Regions from separate parts of the Klenkia terrae genome, predicted to be linked through region 4. Evidence: riboswitches for the same ligand, from Rfam matches in the RefSeq annotation. Region 4 holds a riboswitch; each other region holds the start of a gene.
The links. A riboswitch is a leader RNA that binds a small molecule or an ion and turns the genes downstream of it on or off. The one in region 4 is predicted to bind cobalamin.

Region 1 (4,174 bases), on a different contig from region 4:
GATCACGCGAGCTCCCCGGCCCGCGCGGCGGCGACGAGGTCCCGGGTCAGCGGGTGCCGGGGGTCGGCGAGCAGGTCCGCCGGGCGGCCCTCCTCGACCACGACGCCGTCCTCGAGCACCAGCACCCGGGTGCACAGCCGGGCCACCACGGCCAGGTCGTGGCTGACCAGCACCAGCGCCGGGGCGAGCGCGTCCAGCAGGTCCAGCACGGCGGCCTGGCCCACGGTGTCCAGCGCGGTGGTCGGCTCGTCGGCGACCAGCAGCCGCGGGTCGCCGGCCAGCGCCAGGGCCAGCGCGACCCGCTGCCGCTGCCCGCCGGACAGCGTCGCGGGCCACGCGCGGAGGGTGCCCGGCGGCAGGCCGAGCCGGTCCAGCACACCGGCCGCGTGCTCCCGGGCGGCGGCGCGGGACAGCCCGCGCAGCCGGCGCAGCGGCCCGGTCAGCTGGGCGCCGACCCTGGCGAGGGGGTCCAGGGCGGTGGCGCCGTCCTGGAACACCGCGCCGGCCCGGCCGGCCACCTGCACCGAGCCGGTGGTGGTCAGCCCGGCCGGGAGCTCGTCGAGCAGCGCGGCCACCAGCAGGGACTTGCCCGAGCCCGAGGCACCCACCAGCCCGACCCGCTCGCCGTCGGCCACCGCCAGGTCGACGGGGCCGGCCAGCCGGCGGTCGCCGGCCGCGACCGTGAGCCCGCTGACCCGGGCGACCACGCCGGTCAGGAGACCGCGGTGTCGACGGTGATGATCGACCGCTCCCACGGGTCCGCGGCCAGCCCGCTCACCCGGTCGGCGACGCCGAACCGGGTGCGGTCGTGGACCACCGGGACGACGGCGTCGGACCCCAGCACGGTGCGCTCCACGGCGAGCGCGACCTGGTTGCGGGCCGCGACGTCGGTCAGCTGCGACCCGGCGGCGAGCTCGGCGTCCACCGCGGGGTCGCAGAACTGCGACAGGTCGTACCCGCCGGCGCAGCCGAAGTCCGAGGCCAGGTAGGACAGCGGGTCGGCGGTGTCCTGGCCGTAGGACCGGCTCATCAGCACCGCGTCGTAGCGGCCGTCGAGGTAGTCGGCCTCCATGTCGGAGTACAGGCCCACCTGCAGGTCGACGGTGAACCCGGCGGTGCGCAGCGCGTCGGCGACCGCGGCGGCCACCTCGGGCATCTCGGCGCGGTCGGAGAACGTGGCCAGGCTGACCGCCTGCCCGCTCGCCGGCACGGCCGACGGGTAGGTGGGCGGCTGCCGGTCCGCGGCCCAGGTCGAGGTGGGCCCGAACAGGCCCTGCGGCGGGTCGGCCTGGCCCTCGTAGAGCGTGCCGGCGACGTCCAGGCCGGCCACCGCCTGCCGGGCGGTCTCGCGCAGCCCGGGGTCGGCGAAAACCGGCGAGGTGGTGGTCAGGTGCAGCGAGACGGTGCGCGGCAGCGGCACCGACTGCAGCCGGTGACCCGACCCGAGGCCGTCGACCTGGGAGACCGGAACGGCCTGGGCGACGTCGACCTCGTCGGCGCGCAGGGCCGCTGTCCGGCCGGTGCCGTCGGACAGGAAGGTGACGTCCACGCCGTCGGCGGCCGGGGCGCCGCCCCAGTAGTCGGGGTCGGCGTCCAGGGTCGCCCCGCTGGTGCCGGTGACCGCGGTCAGCTCGTAGGGGCCGGTGCCGGTGCCCACCAGGTCCGGGGACGACGGGTCGGCGTACGCGCCGGGGGAGAGCACCACCAGCTCCGGCGAGGTCAGCCGCTGCGGCAGCACCGGGTCGGGTGCGGCGGTGGCGAGGGTCAGGGTGTCCTCGTCGGCCGCGGCGACGGTCAGCTCCACGCCGGACAGCGCCCGCGGGCTGGGGTCGGCGTCCACCGCGTGCTGCAGGGACGCCGCCACCACGTCGGCGGTCATCGCCGTCCCGTCGTGGAAGGTGACGTCGTCGCGCAGGTCGAACTGCCAGGTGAGGTCGTCGACCTGGGTCCAGGAGGTGGCCAGCAGCGGCTCGGGTGCACCGGCCGGGTCCAGCCGGACCAGGGTCTCGGTGGCGCCCACGCCGTAGCCGATGACGGCGTCGTCGCTGTAGGGCGACAGCCCGGCGACCGGGGCGAAGGCGTAGGCCAGCCGGATCCGGTCGCCGTCCGCGGACGGCGAGGACCCGCCGCCGCAGGCGGTCAGGGTCAGCAGGGCGGCGATGCCCAGGGTGGTCCTCTTCACGGCTCTCTCCTCGCGAGCGGCGGGAGGTCCGCGACGCCGGGGGAGGGAACGGGCAGGGGTGACCCCGCCGTCGTCCGGACCCGCCCACGAGGTCGCCGACCGACCACGCGGGAGGCCGCGCGGCCGCATCTGGCAGGTCTTCGGACTCGCGGGCACGGGCACGGGTGCCCACCTACTGGCCGTCGCTTCCCAGGTCCGGGGACCCAGTGCTGATGACGGCGGTCGTTCCTGCTCACCGCTGCGGGGCAGTCCCGGACTCGCACCGGGTTCCCTCTTGCCCCGGCCGCCTCGCGGCGGCCGGACCAGCTGCGCCGCCCACCCTAGAGGCACACTGGCCCGGTGGCGGTCGAGGAGCTGGTGGCCGGTCTGCGGGCGGCCGGGTTGGCCGAGGTCGAGGACGGCACCCGGCGGCGCGCGGAGTACAGCTCCGACGCCTCCAACCACCGCGTGGTGCCGACCGCGGTGGCCTACCCGCGGGACGCCGACGAGGTGCTGGCCGCCCTGGCGGTGTGCCGCGAGCTCGCCGTCCCGCTGACGATGCGTGGCGGCGGCACCTCGATCGCCGGCAACGCGATCGGACCTGGCCTGGTGCTGGACACCTCCCGGCACCTCACCCGGCTGCAGGCGCTGGACCCCGACGCCCGCACCGCCGTCGTCCAGCCCGGCGTGGTGCTGGACCGGATCACCGACGCCGGTGCCCCGCACGGGCTGGCCTACGGCCCCGACCCGTCGACGCACTCCCGGGCCACCATCGGCGGCACGATCGGCAACAACGCCTGCGGCGCGCACGCGATGAGCCTCGGTCGGGCCGCCGACACGGTGGTCTCCCTGCAGGTGGCGACGGCGGCGGGCGAGGTGTTCGACGCCGGGCCCGGGTCCGCGGGCCCGGTCGACCTGTGGCCGGTGGTGGACGCCAACCTGGCCGCCGTCCGCACCGGGTCCGGGCGGTTCCGCCGGCAGGTGTCGGGCTACTCGCTGGAGCACCTGCTGCCCGAGCGCGGCCGGCACGTGGGCCGGTTCCTGGCCGGCTCGGAGGGCACCCTCGCCGTCCTGCTGCAGGCCACCGTCTCCCTGGCCGAGGTGCCGGCGGCCACCGCGCTGGTGGTGCTGGGCTACCCGGACATGCCGGCCGCCGCCGACGCCGTGCCCGGGCTGCTGCCGCACGCGCCCCGTGCGGTGGAGGGGATGGACGCCCGGCTGGTCGACGTCGTCCGCCGCCGCCGGGGGGCCGCCGCGGTGCCGGATCTGCCGCGCGGCGACGGCTGGCTGTTCGTCGAGGTCGCGGGGGAGTCGGCCGCGGCCGCCCAGGACGCCGCCCGCCGGCTGGTGGCCGACGCCGGGGCGCTGGACTCCTTGGTGGTCGGCGGCGCCGACGCGCTGCGGCTGTGGCGGATCCGGGAGGACGGCGCCGGGCTCGGCGGGCGCACCCCGGCCGGGGCGCCGGCCTGGCCCGGGTGGGAGGACGCCGCCGTCCCGCCGGAGCACCTGGGCGCCTACCTGCGCGACTTCCGCGGCCTGCTCGACGCGCACGGCCTGGACGCGCTGGTCTACGGCCACCTCGGCGACGGCTGCGTGCACGCCCGGATCGACTTCCCGCTGGCCGACCGGCCGCACGTGCTGCGCGAGTTCGTCGAGGCCGCCGCCGACGTGGTCGCCGGGTACGGCGGGTCGGTCTCCGGCGAGCACGGCGACGGCCGGGCCCGCAGCGAGCTGCTGCCGCGGATGTACGGCCCCGAGCTGCTGGCCGCGTTCGCCGCGGTCAAGCACGCCTTCGACCCGACCGGGCTGCTCAACCCCGGGGTGCTGGTCGACCCCGAACCCCTGGACGCCACCCTCCGGCTGCCCGCCGCGCACCCGCTGCCCAGCCGGGCCTTCCCGCTGACCTCGGACGCCGGCGACCTGTCGGTGGCCGCGCACCGCTGCGTCGGGGTGGGCCGCTGCCGCGCCGACGCCACGGCCACCGGCGGCGTCATGTGCCCGTCGTTCCTGGCC
Region 2 (4,174 bases), on a different contig from region 4:
GGCAGCGGCCCCTCGGGGAGCAGCCCGAGCTGATGCAGCCGGGCACCGACGGAGAGCGCCCACGGTCGGTCCAAGCGGGCCCGGGCGAGCAGGGCGTCGTCGCCGAGGACGGGCTCGGGCTCGCCCTGCACCACCCGGCCGTCCACGACCACCGCGACCTCGTCGGCCCACCCCAGCGCCAGGTCGACGTCGTGCGTGCTCATCACCACCGTCGAGCCCCGGCGCTGCAGGCGGTCGAGGGCGGCGAGGGCCTCGGTCACCGCGGAGGGGTCCAACCCGGCGGTGGGCTCGTCGAGCAGCAGCACCCGTGGGCGCATCGCCACCGCACCGGCGATGGCCACCCGCTTGCGTTCCCCGTAGGACAGTTGGTGGGTGGGCCGAGCAGCCAGCCCCGTGACGGCGAGCAGCTCGAGGGCCTCGACGACCCGCGCACGGACCTCGTCCTCGGCCAGGTCCATGTTCAGCGGGCCGAAGGAGACGTCCTGCGCGACCGAGGCGCTGAAGAGCTGGTCGTCGGGGTCCTGCAGCACCAGCTGGACCTGCTGGCGGTGTGCCTGCAGTCCGCGGCGGGTGTGCTCCAGGGCTGCGTCGTCCAGGCTGATCCGGCCCGAGGCCGGGACGAGGGCGCCGGACAGGCAGCGCAGCAGGGTGGTCTTGCCCGAGCCGTTGGCACCCAGCACCGCCAGCCGTCGCCCCTCCGGCACGGCCAGCGACGCCCGGTCCAGCACCCTGCTGCCCCGGGAGTAGCCGACCACCACGTCGGTCGCCGCCAGCCGTCCGCCGCTCACGACAGGACCACGGTGAGCCCGCACAGGACGGTCAGCCCGAGCACGGTGCCGGCCAGGAACGACCGGGAGGACGGCAGCACCTCGGGCAGCACGCGCAGGTCGGTGGTCATGCCGCGGCCGGCCAGGCCTCCCTGCAGCCGGCGAGCCCGGTCCCAGGAGCGGGTGAGCACGGCGGCGGCCAGGAGGCCGGAGGACCGGTAGCTGCGCCGGGCCGTGGAGTACCCGAGTCGGGACGTCTGCGCCTCGCGGATCGTGCGCATGCTGATCAGGAGGACGAACAGCAGTCGGTAGATCATCGACGCCACCTCCACGACCGCGGCGGGCACCCGGGCCCGGCGCAGCGCCGGCAGCAGGTCCGACACCGGGGTGGTGGTGGCCAGCAGCATGACCGCGGCGCCGCCGGCCAGCGCATGCCCGACCAGCGCACCTCCGGTCGCCGCTGCATCCGGCGCCCAGCCGATGCCGTCGGTGGACACCTGCACGACCGCGGTGACGGCGCCGACGGCGACGAAGGCCAGCGGCAGGCGCACCGCCCGCGCGAACACCCGGGCCGGGACCCGCGCCGGGCCCAGGGCCAGGCCGACAGCTGTGAGCCCGACCAGCAGGGAGCCCGGCCAGACCGGGAGCACCAGGGCGCACAGCACCAACCCCAGGGTCAGCAGCAGCTTGTCCCCGACCGCCCGGGGCCGCCAGGTGCTGGCCCAGGCTGCGTCGTCGACGGCCAGGCCGGTCACGGGGTGGTGTCGGCGGGCCCGCTGGTCGGTGCCTCGGCCGTCGCTCGGGACCGCCGCCCGCGCAACCGGCCCAGCACATACCCCAGGACGCCGCCGCCGAGCGCGGCCTGCAGGGCGAACAGCCCGGACTCGACCTCGCTGGAACCGGGGGAGAAGACGGAGTCGAACCACGGCTCGTAGCCCGGGTTGCTGGCCTGGATCTCCGCGGTGGCCACGCTGTCGGTCCCGGCGTAGTCGCTGGGGGCGCCCAACACCAGCGGCAGGGCGAACAGCGCCACGACGGACGCGACCAGGGCGAGGGTGACCCACGTACGCCGGGTCATCGGGTCGCCTCGTCGGTGGGCTGCGGCCGCAGGACACCCAGCCGCTCCAGCTCCGGGCGGGCGTTGACGGTCAGCACACGGAACAGCAGCACGCCCAGGAACCCCTCGGCGACGGCCAGCGGCACCTGGGTGACGGCGAAGACCCCGAGGAACTTCACCGCGGCACCGAGGAAGCCGCTCTCGGCGTCGGGGAAGGCCAGTGCGAGCTGCAGCGAGGTCGTCACGTAGGTCGACAGGTCCGCGATCATCATGCCCGCGAACACCCCGACCAGCAGGTTGCCCGAGGCGCGGCGGGCCAGCCGATAGGTGCCGTACCCCGCCCACGGTCCGACGACGGCCATGGAGAAGGCGTTGGCCCCCAGGGTGGTGAGTCCGCCGTGGGCCAGCAGGAGGGCCTGGAACAGCAGCACCACCGTGCCCAGCAAGGCCATCACCGGTGGCCGGAAGAGGATCGCGCCCACCCCGGTGCCGGTGGGGTGCGACGACGAGCCCGTCACCGAGGGCAGCTTGATCGCGCTGAGCACGAACGTGAAGGCACCCGCGGCGCCCAGCAGCAGCGTGGACTCCGGGTTCTCCCTCACCTCCTTGACCACGGCGCGTGCCCCGTGGACGACGAAGGGCGCCGCGGCGATGGTCCAGCCGATCGCGTGGGCAGGGGGCAGGAAGCCCTCAGCGATGTGCACGGAGCACCACAGCCGGGGCGAGCAGGGCAGGAGTCAGCACGGGGTCGGTCCTCTCCCGGGTGTCCACGCCCGGAATCGCAGGGACGACGGCTGGAGTCTCCTGGCTCCCGGATCGGCACCCGTCCCCGACCTTCCCGGCCCAGGGCCAGTGGTCGAGCGTGGGGACGGACTCCCCGGACACAGTGGCGGGACCGCGCCGGGATCGCACCGGGCTTCCTCCACTGCCGTCGTGGTCACCACAGCACACCACACCCGCCACCACCCGGACAGGGCCCGGGTGCTGCTCGAACGGTTGTGCAGATACGTGCTCAGCAGGTTGGTCAGGCCCCGTCGGGCCACGGAGCGAGCGGGTCAGCTGCTCGAGGGATGAGGCTGCATGTCGGGCTCGGTGGCACCCCGGTCGTCCACACCGACTTCACTGAGGTCGCAACCCTTGAGATCGGACTCGCCGAGCCCGGTGCACTGCTCAGCACCGGACCTGCCCCGGGGGTCAGCGGCAGCAGGCGTCGGCGCCTTCGGGTGTGAGGGCGGCGAGGGTGGCGAGGGTCTTGACGGGGCCGGCGAGGGCTTCGCAGCACAGGGCGTAGACGTTGCTGCGGCCGCGGGGGGTGACGGTGACCAGGCCTTCCTCGCGGAGGGGGGCGAGGTGGTGGCTGACGAGGGTCTGGCCCATGCCGCTGGCGTCGGTGAGTTCGCGGACGGTGGCCGGCCCTTCGGCGAGCAGGAGGACCAGGTGCAGTCGGTTGGGGTCGCCCAGGGCCTTGAGCTGGGGGGCGAGCAGGCGTGCGCGGTCGGCGGGTGAGGTGAGCTCGTCGACACCGAGCAGGCGCACGTCCAGGTCCTGGGTCACGCACCGAGTATTGCACCTGTTGTTGTCAACAGCATCCGCTGTTACGTTCGGTTCATGAGCGCACCCACCACCGCAGACCTCCCTGTCGTCGTCATCGGTGCCGGCCCGGTCGGGCTGGCCGCCGCCGCGCACCTGCTCGAGCGCGGCCTGGAGCCGCTGGTGCTGGAAGCCGGTGACCGGCCGGGAGCGGCGGTGGCGCGGTGGGGGCACGTGCGGTTGTTCTCCCCGTGGGAGTACGACGTGGATGCCGCCGCGGCCCGGCTGCTGGAGCGCACCGGGTGGGAGTCCCCGGCCGCCGATGAGCTGCCCACCGGCGCCGAGCTGGTCGAGAACTACCTGGCCCCGCTGGCAGCCACCCCGGAGCTGGCGCCGCGGATCCGCACGGGCGTGCGCGTGGAGGCGGTGTCCCGGGTCGGGGTGGACAAGACCCGCGGCCTGGGCCGGGAGGGCCGGCCCTACCTGGTTCGCACGGTCCGCGACGGGATCGTCGTCGACCTGACCGCCCGGGCGGTCATCGACACCTCGGGTACGTGGGGTCAGCGCAACCCGCTGGGTGCCTCCGGGCTGCCGGCGGTGGGGGAGTCGGCGGCCGAGCGGTGGTTGGTCGGGCCGCTGCCCGACGTGCTGGGCCGGGACCGGGCCCGGTTCGCCGGCCGGCACACCCTGGTCGTCGGGATGGGGCACTCGGCGGCGAACACGCTGCTGGCCCTGACCCGGCTGCAGGGTGAGGAGCCGGGGACGGAGATCAGCTGGGCGATCCGGGGCCGGTCGCCGGCCCGGTTGTACGGGGGTGGGG
Region 3 (4,174 bases), on a different contig from region 4:
TCGGCGGCCAGGTCGCGCTTGATCTGCGCCCAGCCCTCGGCGGCGTCGGCGGCGTGGTCGACCTCCGAGCCGGCCCGGCGGGACCAGGACCAGCCCGAGCCCATCTTGTGCCAGACCACCGGCCCGCCCTGGCCGGTCTGCGCGTGCACCTCGCCCAGCGCGGTCAGCGCGTTCTCCTCGCCGACCTTCCACTTGGCGCTCTTGACGAACTGGTAGACCGCGATCGACCAGCCCTGGTTCCACGCCCGCATCGCCATCCCGAAGGCGGCGGTGGACTTGCCCTTCATCTCCCCGGTGTGCACCGCCAGCAGCGGCCGGTTGCGGCGCTGCCGGGTGGTGAGCCCGTCGACGGGGACCGCCGTCACCTGTCCCTGGGGCATGTCAGGCAGCCGCCTTCACGGTCGAGACGAGTTCCTGCGCGCCCAGTTCCTCCAGGCACAGCGTCTGCGCGCCCAGGTGGACGCCCAGGGTGTGCGCGAGGCCGAGCTTCACGAACCCGGACTCGCAGTCCACGACGACGCTCGCGGTGCCGGCGGCCTGCAGCAGCCCGGCGGCGCGGTGCGCCTGTGCGAGGTGGTCGGTGCCGCGCTCGCCGGTGGCCCGGCCGTCGGTGACCACGACCAGCAGCGGACGGCGGCGCGGGTCGCGCACCCGCTCCACCCGCAGCGTCTCGTGCGCCCGCAGCAGCCCGGCGGCGATCGGGGACCGGCCGCCGGTGGGCAGGTCGGTCAGCCGCGCGGCCGCGGCCTCCACCGACCAGGTCGGCGGCAGCGCGAGGACGGCGTCGGAGCCGCGGAAGGTGACCAGCCCGACCTTGTCCCGGCGCTGGTAGGCGTCGGTCAGCAGCGAGAGGACGGCGCCCTTCACCGCGGCCATCCGGGTGCGCGAGCCCATCGATCCCGAGGCGTCGACGACGAAGAGCACCAGGTTGCCCTCGCGGCCCTCCAGGTCGGCCTGCCGCAGGTCCTCCCGGGCCAGCCGCAGCCCGGGACCGGAGCGACCGCGGGCCAGCTGGTGCGGGGCGGCGGCGAGCACGGTGTCCACCAGGTGCAGCCGGGTCACGCTGCCCTCGGGACGGCGGGAGCCGACCACCCGGCCGCGCTCGCTGCGGGCCCGGGACCGTCGTCCGGCGACGCCGTCCCCGATGCCGGGGACCTCGAGCCGGCGGGCGCGGAACGCCTCGTCGGGCGCCACGGCGGCCCGCTCGGGCGCCGGTGCGGCCTCCGCGTGGGGGGCGTCGTCGGTCGGGGGCGAGGGATCCCCTCCCGAACCCTGGGCCGCGGACCCTTCGGTAGGGGCTCCCTCGCCTGCCTCGGAGGAGGGCTGGTCGGGGCCCTGGCCCGGATCCGGGGAGCCGCCGTCCGGGGAGCCGCCGTCCGGGGAGCCGCCGTCCGGGCCGCCGTCGCCCTCGGGGGCCGTGTCGTCCGGGTCGGGCTCGGGGTCGTCGGGGCGGGCGTCGTCCAGGGCCTGCTCGAGGGTGTCCTCGTCCAGGCCGGGGGCGTCGAAGGGGTTGCGGCGGCGGCGGTGCGGCAGGGCCAGGCGGGCGGCGACCCGGACGTCGTCCTCGGTCACGTCGGTGCGGCCCGACCAGGCGGCGTGCGCGATCGCGGCCCGGGCGGTGACGATGTCGGCGCGCAGGCCGTCGACGCCGAAGGCGGCGCAGACCGCGGTGACCTGGGACAGCGCGGCGTCGCCCAGCACCACCTGCGGCAGCAGGGCGCGGGCGGCGGCGATCCGGTCGGCCAGCGCCGTCTCCTCGCCGGCCCAGCGCGCCTCGAACCCGGCCGGGTCGGCGTCGGCGGCGAACCGGCGGCGCACGACCTCGGCGCGCAGGCCCGGCTCGCGCGGGGCGGCGACCTCGACGGTGAGCCCGAACCGGTCCAGCAGCTGGGGGCGGAGCTCGCCCTCCTCGGGGTTCATGGTGCCGACCAGCAGGAACCGGGCGGCGTGCTGCACCGAGACGCCCTCGCGCTCGACGTAGGCCCGGCCCAGCGCGGCGGCGTCCAGCAGCAGGTCGACCAGGTGGTCGTGCAGCAGGTTGACCTCGTCGACGTAGAGCACGCCGCGGTGCGCGGCCGCCAGCAGGCCGGGCTCGAAGCTCTTCACGCCCTCGGTCAGCGCGCGCTCGATGTCCAGCGAGCCGACCAGCCGGTCCTCCGAGGCACCGACCGGCAGCTCGACGAGCCGGGCCGGGCGGGTCTGCGCACCGGCGCCGGGCTCGTGCGGACCGTCCGGGCAGGCCGGGTCGGGCGCCGCGGGGTCGCAGCCGAACCGGCACCCGGGGACGACGTCGACCGGCGGCAGGACGGCGGCCAGCGCACGGACCGCCGTCGACTTGGCCGTGCCCTTCTCACCGCGCACCAGCACGCCGCCGACGGCGGGGGAGACGGCGTTGAGGAGCAGGGCCAGGCGCATGTCGTCCATGCCGACGACCGCGCTGAACGGGTAGACCACGGGTGCGCATCCTCTCCCCGGGTGTCCGCGCCCGGAGGTGGCAGGTGGCGACGGCCGCAGTTCCTGGCTCACCCCGGGGGGCTGACAGTGGCGGGACCGCGCCGGAGTCGCACCGGCTTCCTGCACTGCCGTCGCAGTTCGCCGCCAATGAGACCACGCCCGATGACTTGACGATTCGGAAAGTCGTCCGGCAGACTTTCCGACATGGAAAGAGACGATGCGGTGCGGGACCGGGCGGTGGCCGACCTGGCTGCCCTGCAGACCGACCGGGCGGCGCTGGCCGACCGGCTGCGGCAACCGGGGTGGTACGACCCGGCGCTGGGGGTGCTGGTCGGGGGCTTCTTCGCGACCTACTCCTTCGCCTTCCCGTGGCTCACCCTGGTCGCGGTGCCGGTCTTCCTCGGCGGGATCGCCCTGCTGGCCGCCGGCTACCGGCGGCACACCGGGCTGTGGGTGAACGGCTTCAACGGCGGACCGTCCACCAAGCCGGTCATCGCGGCCTGGGGCGCCGCGTGCCTGGTCCTGCTCGTCGTCGGGCCGGCGCTCGAGGTCGGGTTCGGCGTCCGGTACGCGATGGTGGTGACCGGCGTCGTCCTGGGTGTCGCGGCCGCGCTGCTCAGCCGCCGCTGGACGACGGTCTCCCAGCGCGAGCTGCGGGGCGAGCGATGAGCGCCGACCGGGACCGCGCCGCCGCCGACCTCGCCGCGCTCGACCGCGACCGGGCCGCGCTGGCCGACCGGGTGGCGCCCCCGCGCTGGTTCGGTCCGGCGATCGGGCTGCTGCTGTTCGCCTTCGTCTCCTCGAACGCGCTGGACTCCCCGTGGGTCACCGCGCCGGCCGTGCTGGTGTTCGGCCTGGGGATCGGGCTGCTCGTCGGGGTCTACCGGCGCTCCACCGGGGTGTGGGTGCACACCCCGCCCCGGGTGCTGGCCGGCTGGGCGGCGTTCGTCCTCGTGGTGCTCGTGCCGGCGTTCGCGCTCGGCGACGAGCGACCGTGGCTGTTCGTGGTGGCCGGCGCGGTGCTGGGGATCGCGGTCGCCGTCCTGTCCGCCCGGTGGACCCGGGCCTGGCAGCGCGAGCTGCGGGAGGGGGTGTGACCACCGTCGAGCCCCGCTTCGACCAAGTGGTGCACGCCCCGCCGCGGCTGCAGGTCTGCGGGCTGCTCGCCGCGGTGGACTCGATGGACTTCGCCGCCGTCCGCGACGCCGTCGGGGTGAGCGACTCGGTGCTGTCCAAGCACGTCAAGCAGCTCGAGGACGCCGGCTACGTGCGGGTCCGCAAGGCCACGGTGGCCTCCCGGCAGCGCACCTCGCTGTCGCTGTCGCCGGCCGGCCGGTCGGCCTTCACCGCGCACGTCGCCGAGCTCCGCCGGATCACCGGCGGCTGATCCGGTCCACCGGCCCTCGGGTCGGGTGGACCAGGGCCCGGCGGTACCGACGTCGGTAGACCCGCTGGGCCACCAGCAGCAGCGGGAACAGCGGTCGCCAGATCCCCGTCCCGGGGCGGGTCAGGGACCGCAGGGTCAGCCAGACCGCACCCTCGGCGTCCCGGTGCACGACGAAGGCCTCCTCGCCGGAGACGGGGTGCCCCGGGCGGGTGCCGTAGGCGAAGCCCCTGCGGTCGGGGGTGTCCACGACGGCCACCACCCGGATCGGCTCGCGCACGCGCAGGGGCCCGACCGCGGCGACGAGCACCAGGTCCGCACCGGTGGTGACCGGGC
Region 4 (4,174 bases):
GCGCCAGGGACAGCACGACGGCGAGCCCGAGGGCCGAGACCGCGAGGATCGCCGTCGCGGGCAGCCGGTCGACCAGCTCGGTGGTCACCGGCCGCCCGGTCCGCCAGCTCACCCCGAGGTCGCCCCGGGTGAGGTCGGTGAGCCAGTCCCAGAACCGCAGCGGCAGGGGCTGGTCCACGCCCAGCTCGGCGCGGACCTGGGCCACGGCCGTCGGCGTGGGGTCCTGCACGCCGCGGGCGGACAGCACCCGGCGGGCGGGGTCGCCGGGGGCGGCGACCAGCAGTGCGAAGGTGAGGATCGCACCGCCGGCCGCCGTCCCCAGGGCCTGACCCAGCCGCCGCAGGGCGGCGCGGGTCACGCCGCGGCGGGTGCGGTGTCCGCGGTCACCCACAGGTTGCTGATCGGGGTCTCGTACCCCGACCACGCCTGGTTGCTGACCACCGCGGGCAGTCGCAACACGGTGGCCGCGAAGTAGCCCTGGTCGTGGATGACGGTCTGGATGCGCTCGAGCAGGTCGGTGCGCTCGGCGTCGTCGAAGCTGACCGACAGCCGGGCGACCAGGTCGTCCAGGGTGGCGTCGGAGACCCCGCCGTAGTTCTCGCTGCCCCCGGTGACCAGCCCGTCGGTGAGTCCCTCGACCGGGCTGCCACCGAAGGAGACCAGGGAGTCCCCGACGATCGCGGCGTCCCAGTCGCTGCCCTCGCGGGCGGCGGTGACGTCGTCGACCTGGCTGACCTGCACGTCGATCCCGACCTCGCCCAGCTGCACCTGCAGGGCCTCGGCCAGGGTGGTCGAGTCCGGCTGCTGCGGGTAGCTCAGCAGCCGCAGGGTCAGCGGGACGCCGTCCCTGGTGCGGGTGCCGTCGGCGCCGGCGCCGGCGCCGGCGGTCCAGCCTGCGGCCTCGAGCTGGTCGGCGGCGGCGTCGAGGTCGGTCTCCTGGGTGTCCACGGCGTAGGGCAGGGACGGGGCGAAGACGCTGGTCGCGGTGTCGGCCAGTCCGTCCAGTACATCCTCGACCAGGGCCCGGTAGTCCACCGCCAGCAGCGCGGCGGTGCGGACGGCGGGGTCGTCCCAGCCGGGGGAGCGGGTGTTGAAGCTCAACGAGAAGGTCGAGCCGGTGGGCTCCCCGGTCACCCAGACCGCATCGTCGCGGCCCTCCAGGGTCTGCTCGATCGCGGTCGGCATGTACAGCGCGAGGTCGGCCTCCCCGGTCTGCACCGCCTGCACCCGCGAGCTGGCCTCGGGCACGAACTTCACCGTCAGCGCACTCAGCGCCGGGGTGCCACCCCAGTAGCCCGCCACCGGGACCAGCTCGGCGGCCTGGTCGTCCAGGCTCTGCACCGCGTAGGGCCCGGTGTACAGGTCGGCGTCCACCAGCGCCGAGGGGGCGTCGCCGGCGGCCAGGTGGTCCTCGTAGCCGGCGACGTCGAACACCGGCACCATCGACTCGTCGGCGAACACGCTGGCCAGGGTCGGCACCGGCCGCGAGGTGGTCACCGTGACCTCGTCCTGCCCCGTCACCTCCGCCGAGGCGAGCGCCGAGGCGCTGGCGAAGCTGTCGACGTTCTCCGCCGTCCAGGTCAGCAGATCGGCCAGGGCCCGGGCGTCGAAGCCGGCGCCGTCGGTGAACGCCACGCCCTCGTTGAGCGTCAGCGTCCAGGTGGTGTCATCGGTGCTCTGCAGGTCCGACAGCACCCATGGCTCCGGGGTGCCCTCGCGGGTCGGGCGCATCAGCAACTCGACGTAGCCGAACTCCGGGCCCCAGAAGGCGTTCTCCAGCGGGTCGAGGTCGTCGATGGCGAAGCTGGTCGCGATCGTCAACGTGGCCGGGGCCTCGGGGTCCGCGGCGGCGTCACCTCCGCCGCCGGTGGTCGCGCAGGCGCTCAACGCCAGTGCGGCGATGGACAGGGCGGTCACGGGCCGGACCTTCGTGGACAGGACAGCACGCAGCGTCATCAGATGTCTCCGCCAGCACCTCGTGGATGACTCCCGATGCCGTGGCCGGTCTCCTGGCTGACAGGTGTCGGTCTCACCCCGCCTTCCCGGACCGCCGACGTGCGGGTCCAGTGGCTGCCTCGGCCCCACGAGTGGGCGAAGGCGAGGAGCGAGACCACCTGATCACAGTGGCGAGGGCCGCGCCGGCATCACACCGGCTTCCCGAGCACCACGGCGGGCGGAACTCGCGAGCCCGCTGGTGCGGGCTCGCTCCCTCAGTCGCCCGAGCCGGACCAGGGGTTCCGAGACCCCCCAGCCGTGACCTCATCGTTATCTCGGGCGAGTCTGCCGACAGCTCGGCCTCGGTGCCCGGCGACGAGACCTGTGCCCACCGGTCCGTGCCCTCCGGGCATCAGGCTCGGCGGCGGGGCTCGGCGTGGCTGACCATGGCGGCCACGAGGTCGGCCCGGGCCCGGGCGACCCGCGAACGGATGGTGCCGACGGGGCAGCCGATGACCTCGGCTGCCTCGCTGTAGGGAAGCCCCAGCAGTTGGGTGAGCACGAAGGCTTCCCGCCGTTGCGGCTCCAGCCGATCCAGGGCATCACGGGCGGCCACCGTGCCGCCGACCTCGTCGGTGACGGCGGGGTGCTCGCCCAGCAGGGACTCCACCTCCTGGCCACCCCCGACGAACACGAGCCTGCGCCGCTGCTTGTAGCGCAGGTGGTCGGCGCACACCCGGCGGGCGATCGACAGCAACCAGGTGCGCAGACTCGACCGGCCCTGGAACCCGGCCAACGCAGGGATGGCCCGCAGGTACGTCTCCTGGGTGAGGTCGTCGGCCGCTTGCCTGTCCACCAGCCGCGAGCACAACCGCCACACGTCGGTCTGCGTGGCGCGCACGAGCGCGGCGGTGGCCGCGACGTCACCCCCCGCGGCCCGCGCCGCCCACACCTCGAGCTGGTCCACGTCCATCCCGTCGAAGTCGGTGAGCGGCGGAACTCAGCCGCCCCCTGCGACGACTACTGAACCATGGACTGCTCGTCGTTCCGTGAATCGCTGTCGGCCCGGATGGACGGCGAGGCCGGTGACCTCCCCCACCGTTGGGTCGAGGAGCACCTGAGCGGTTGCCTGGCTTGCCAGGGATGGTCCGATGCCGCCGTCGAGGCGACCCGCCGGGTCCGGATGGCTCCCGCCGTACCGGTCCCGGACCTCACGATGGCGGTCCTGACCCGGCTGCCCGAGATGGCGGGCCGCGCAGGTCGGTCCAGGTCGTGGGCGTCGACCACGCTGCGCCTGGCCCTCCTGGCCGTCGGGGCTGGGCAGACGGCGCTGAGCCTCCCGGCGCTCCTCGGGGGGGCGGGCACCATGTCGGCCCCGATGCACGTCGCCCACGAGAGCGGCGCCTGGAATGCCGCGCTCGCCTTCGCCTTCGTCGTCGTCGCGGGCCTGCCCAGGCTGGCGGCAGGCGCCTTGCCGCTGCTCGGGTTCTTCACCTCGGTGCTCACCTTCGTCACCGTGCGGGACCTCCTGGCCAGCCAGGTGGGTACTGGTCGTGCCGCCGGGCACCTGCTCCTGCTGGCCGGGACCCTGCTGGTGGCAGCGCTGGCGTGGCACGGGCGTCCACGCGCTTCGGTGCGGTCCGCGGCCGTCGCCCGAGCCCGGTGGCCGGAGCAGCGCTCGCGTGCACCCCGGTGGGTCCTCCGCACCACGGAGGCCCCCGTCCCCCTGCGTCGGGAGCACCAGGTGCAGACGTGAGGATGGGTCCTCCGGGCCGTCTGGGCGGGCTCTCCCCGACGTAGCCCGCCGGGGGGCGCCTGGCCGGGACCCCCGACGCGTGCCCCGCGGCCCGGAGGGGCACAGCTACGACTGAACACCCCACACACCTCCCTCACCACAGAACGAGGCACAGACCGATGCGCAGCACCCACCGGAGCCGCACCCTGCTGGGGGCCGCCCTGCTCAGCGCCTCCCTGCTGTTGGCCGGCTGCGGTACCCCGGCCAGCTCCCCGGACACGGGCGCCACCGCCGACGGCGGCGGCATGGCCGGGATGTCCATGCCACCGGCGCCGGCCACCCTCTCGGCACCCGACAACCCCTACGAGGGCCTCAACCTCGCCACCCCGTTCCAGAAGCCGACCTTCACGTTGACCGACCAGTCCGGTGCCGCGTACGACTTCGCGGCCCGCACCGGGGATGCGCCGACGTTGTTGTTCTTCGGCTACACGAACTGCCCCGACG

Region 1: linked by a shared signal. The riboswitch ahead of UXQ13_RS17730 (ABC transporter substrate-binding protein) and the one ahead of UXQ13_RS02630 (ABC transporter substrate-binding protein) in region 4 are both predicted to bind cobalamin.
Region 2: linked by a shared signal. The riboswitch ahead of UXQ13_RS08145 (energy-coupling factor ABC transporter permease) and the one ahead of UXQ13_RS02630 (ABC transporter substrate-binding protein) in region 4 are both predicted to bind cobalamin.
Region 3: linked by a shared signal. The riboswitch ahead of UXQ13_RS00285 (putative cobaltochelatase) and the one ahead of UXQ13_RS02630 (ABC transporter substrate-binding protein) in region 4 are both predicted to bind cobalamin.

Annotation. Positions count from the first base shown of each region.
Region 1 covers NZ_JBAPLV010000022.1:11,617-15,790, reverse strand. Annotated here, with positions in the region: gene UXQ13_RS17740 (ATP-binding cassette domain-containing protein) at 1-6, opposite strand, end outside; gene UXQ13_RS17735 (ATP-binding cassette domain-containing protein) at 3-707, opposite strand; gene UXQ13_RS17730 (ABC transporter substrate-binding protein) at 713-2,182, opposite strand; cobalamin riboswitch at 2,309-2,491, opposite strand; gene UXQ13_RS17725 (FAD-binding and (Fe-S)-binding domain-containing protein) at 2,522-4,174, shown strand, end outside.
Region 2 covers NZ_JBAPLV010000007.1:6,774-10,947, forward strand. Annotated here, with positions in the region: gene UXQ13_RS08130 (energy-coupling factor ABC transporter ATP-binding protein) at 1-788, opposite strand, end outside; gene cbiQ (cobalt ECF transporter T component CbiQ) at 785-1,522, opposite strand; gene UXQ13_RS08140 (energy-coupling factor ABC transporter substrate-binding protein) at 1,519-1,845, opposite strand; gene UXQ13_RS08145 (energy-coupling factor ABC transporter permease) at 1,842-2,528, opposite strand; cobalamin riboswitch at 2,600-2,772, opposite strand; gene UXQ13_RS08150 (ArsR/SmtB family transcription factor) at 3,019-3,378, opposite strand; gene UXQ13_RS08155 (FAD-dependent oxidoreductase) at 3,433-4,174, shown strand, end outside.
Region 3 covers NZ_JBAPLV010000001.1:58,921-63,094, forward strand. Annotated here, with positions in the region: gene cobO (cob(I)yrinic acid a,c-diamide adenosyltransferase) at 1-380, opposite strand, end outside; gene UXQ13_RS00285 (putative cobaltochelatase) at 382-2,454, opposite strand; cobalamin riboswitch at 2,493-2,630, opposite strand; gene UXQ13_RS00290 (hypothetical protein) at 2,659-3,123, shown strand; gene UXQ13_RS00295 (hypothetical protein) at 3,120-3,551, shown strand; gene UXQ13_RS00300 (transcriptional regulator) at 3,548-3,841, shown strand; gene UXQ13_RS00305 (DUF1990 family protein) at 3,828-4,174, opposite strand, start outside.
Region 4 covers NZ_JBAPLV010000002.1:125,923-130,096, forward strand. Annotated here, with positions in the region: gene UXQ13_RS02625 (ABC transporter permease) at 1-358, opposite strand, end outside; gene UXQ13_RS02630 (ABC transporter substrate-binding protein) at 355-1,917, opposite strand; cobalamin riboswitch at 1,983-2,184, opposite strand; gene UXQ13_RS02635 (sigma-70 family RNA polymerase sigma factor) at 2,348-2,908, opposite strand; partial or broken gene UXQ13_RS02640 (zf-HC2 domain-containing protein) at 2,966-3,064, shown strand; gene UXQ13_RS02645 (hypothetical protein) at 3,314-3,691, shown strand; gene UXQ13_RS02650 (SCO family protein) at 3,850-4,174, shown strand, end outside.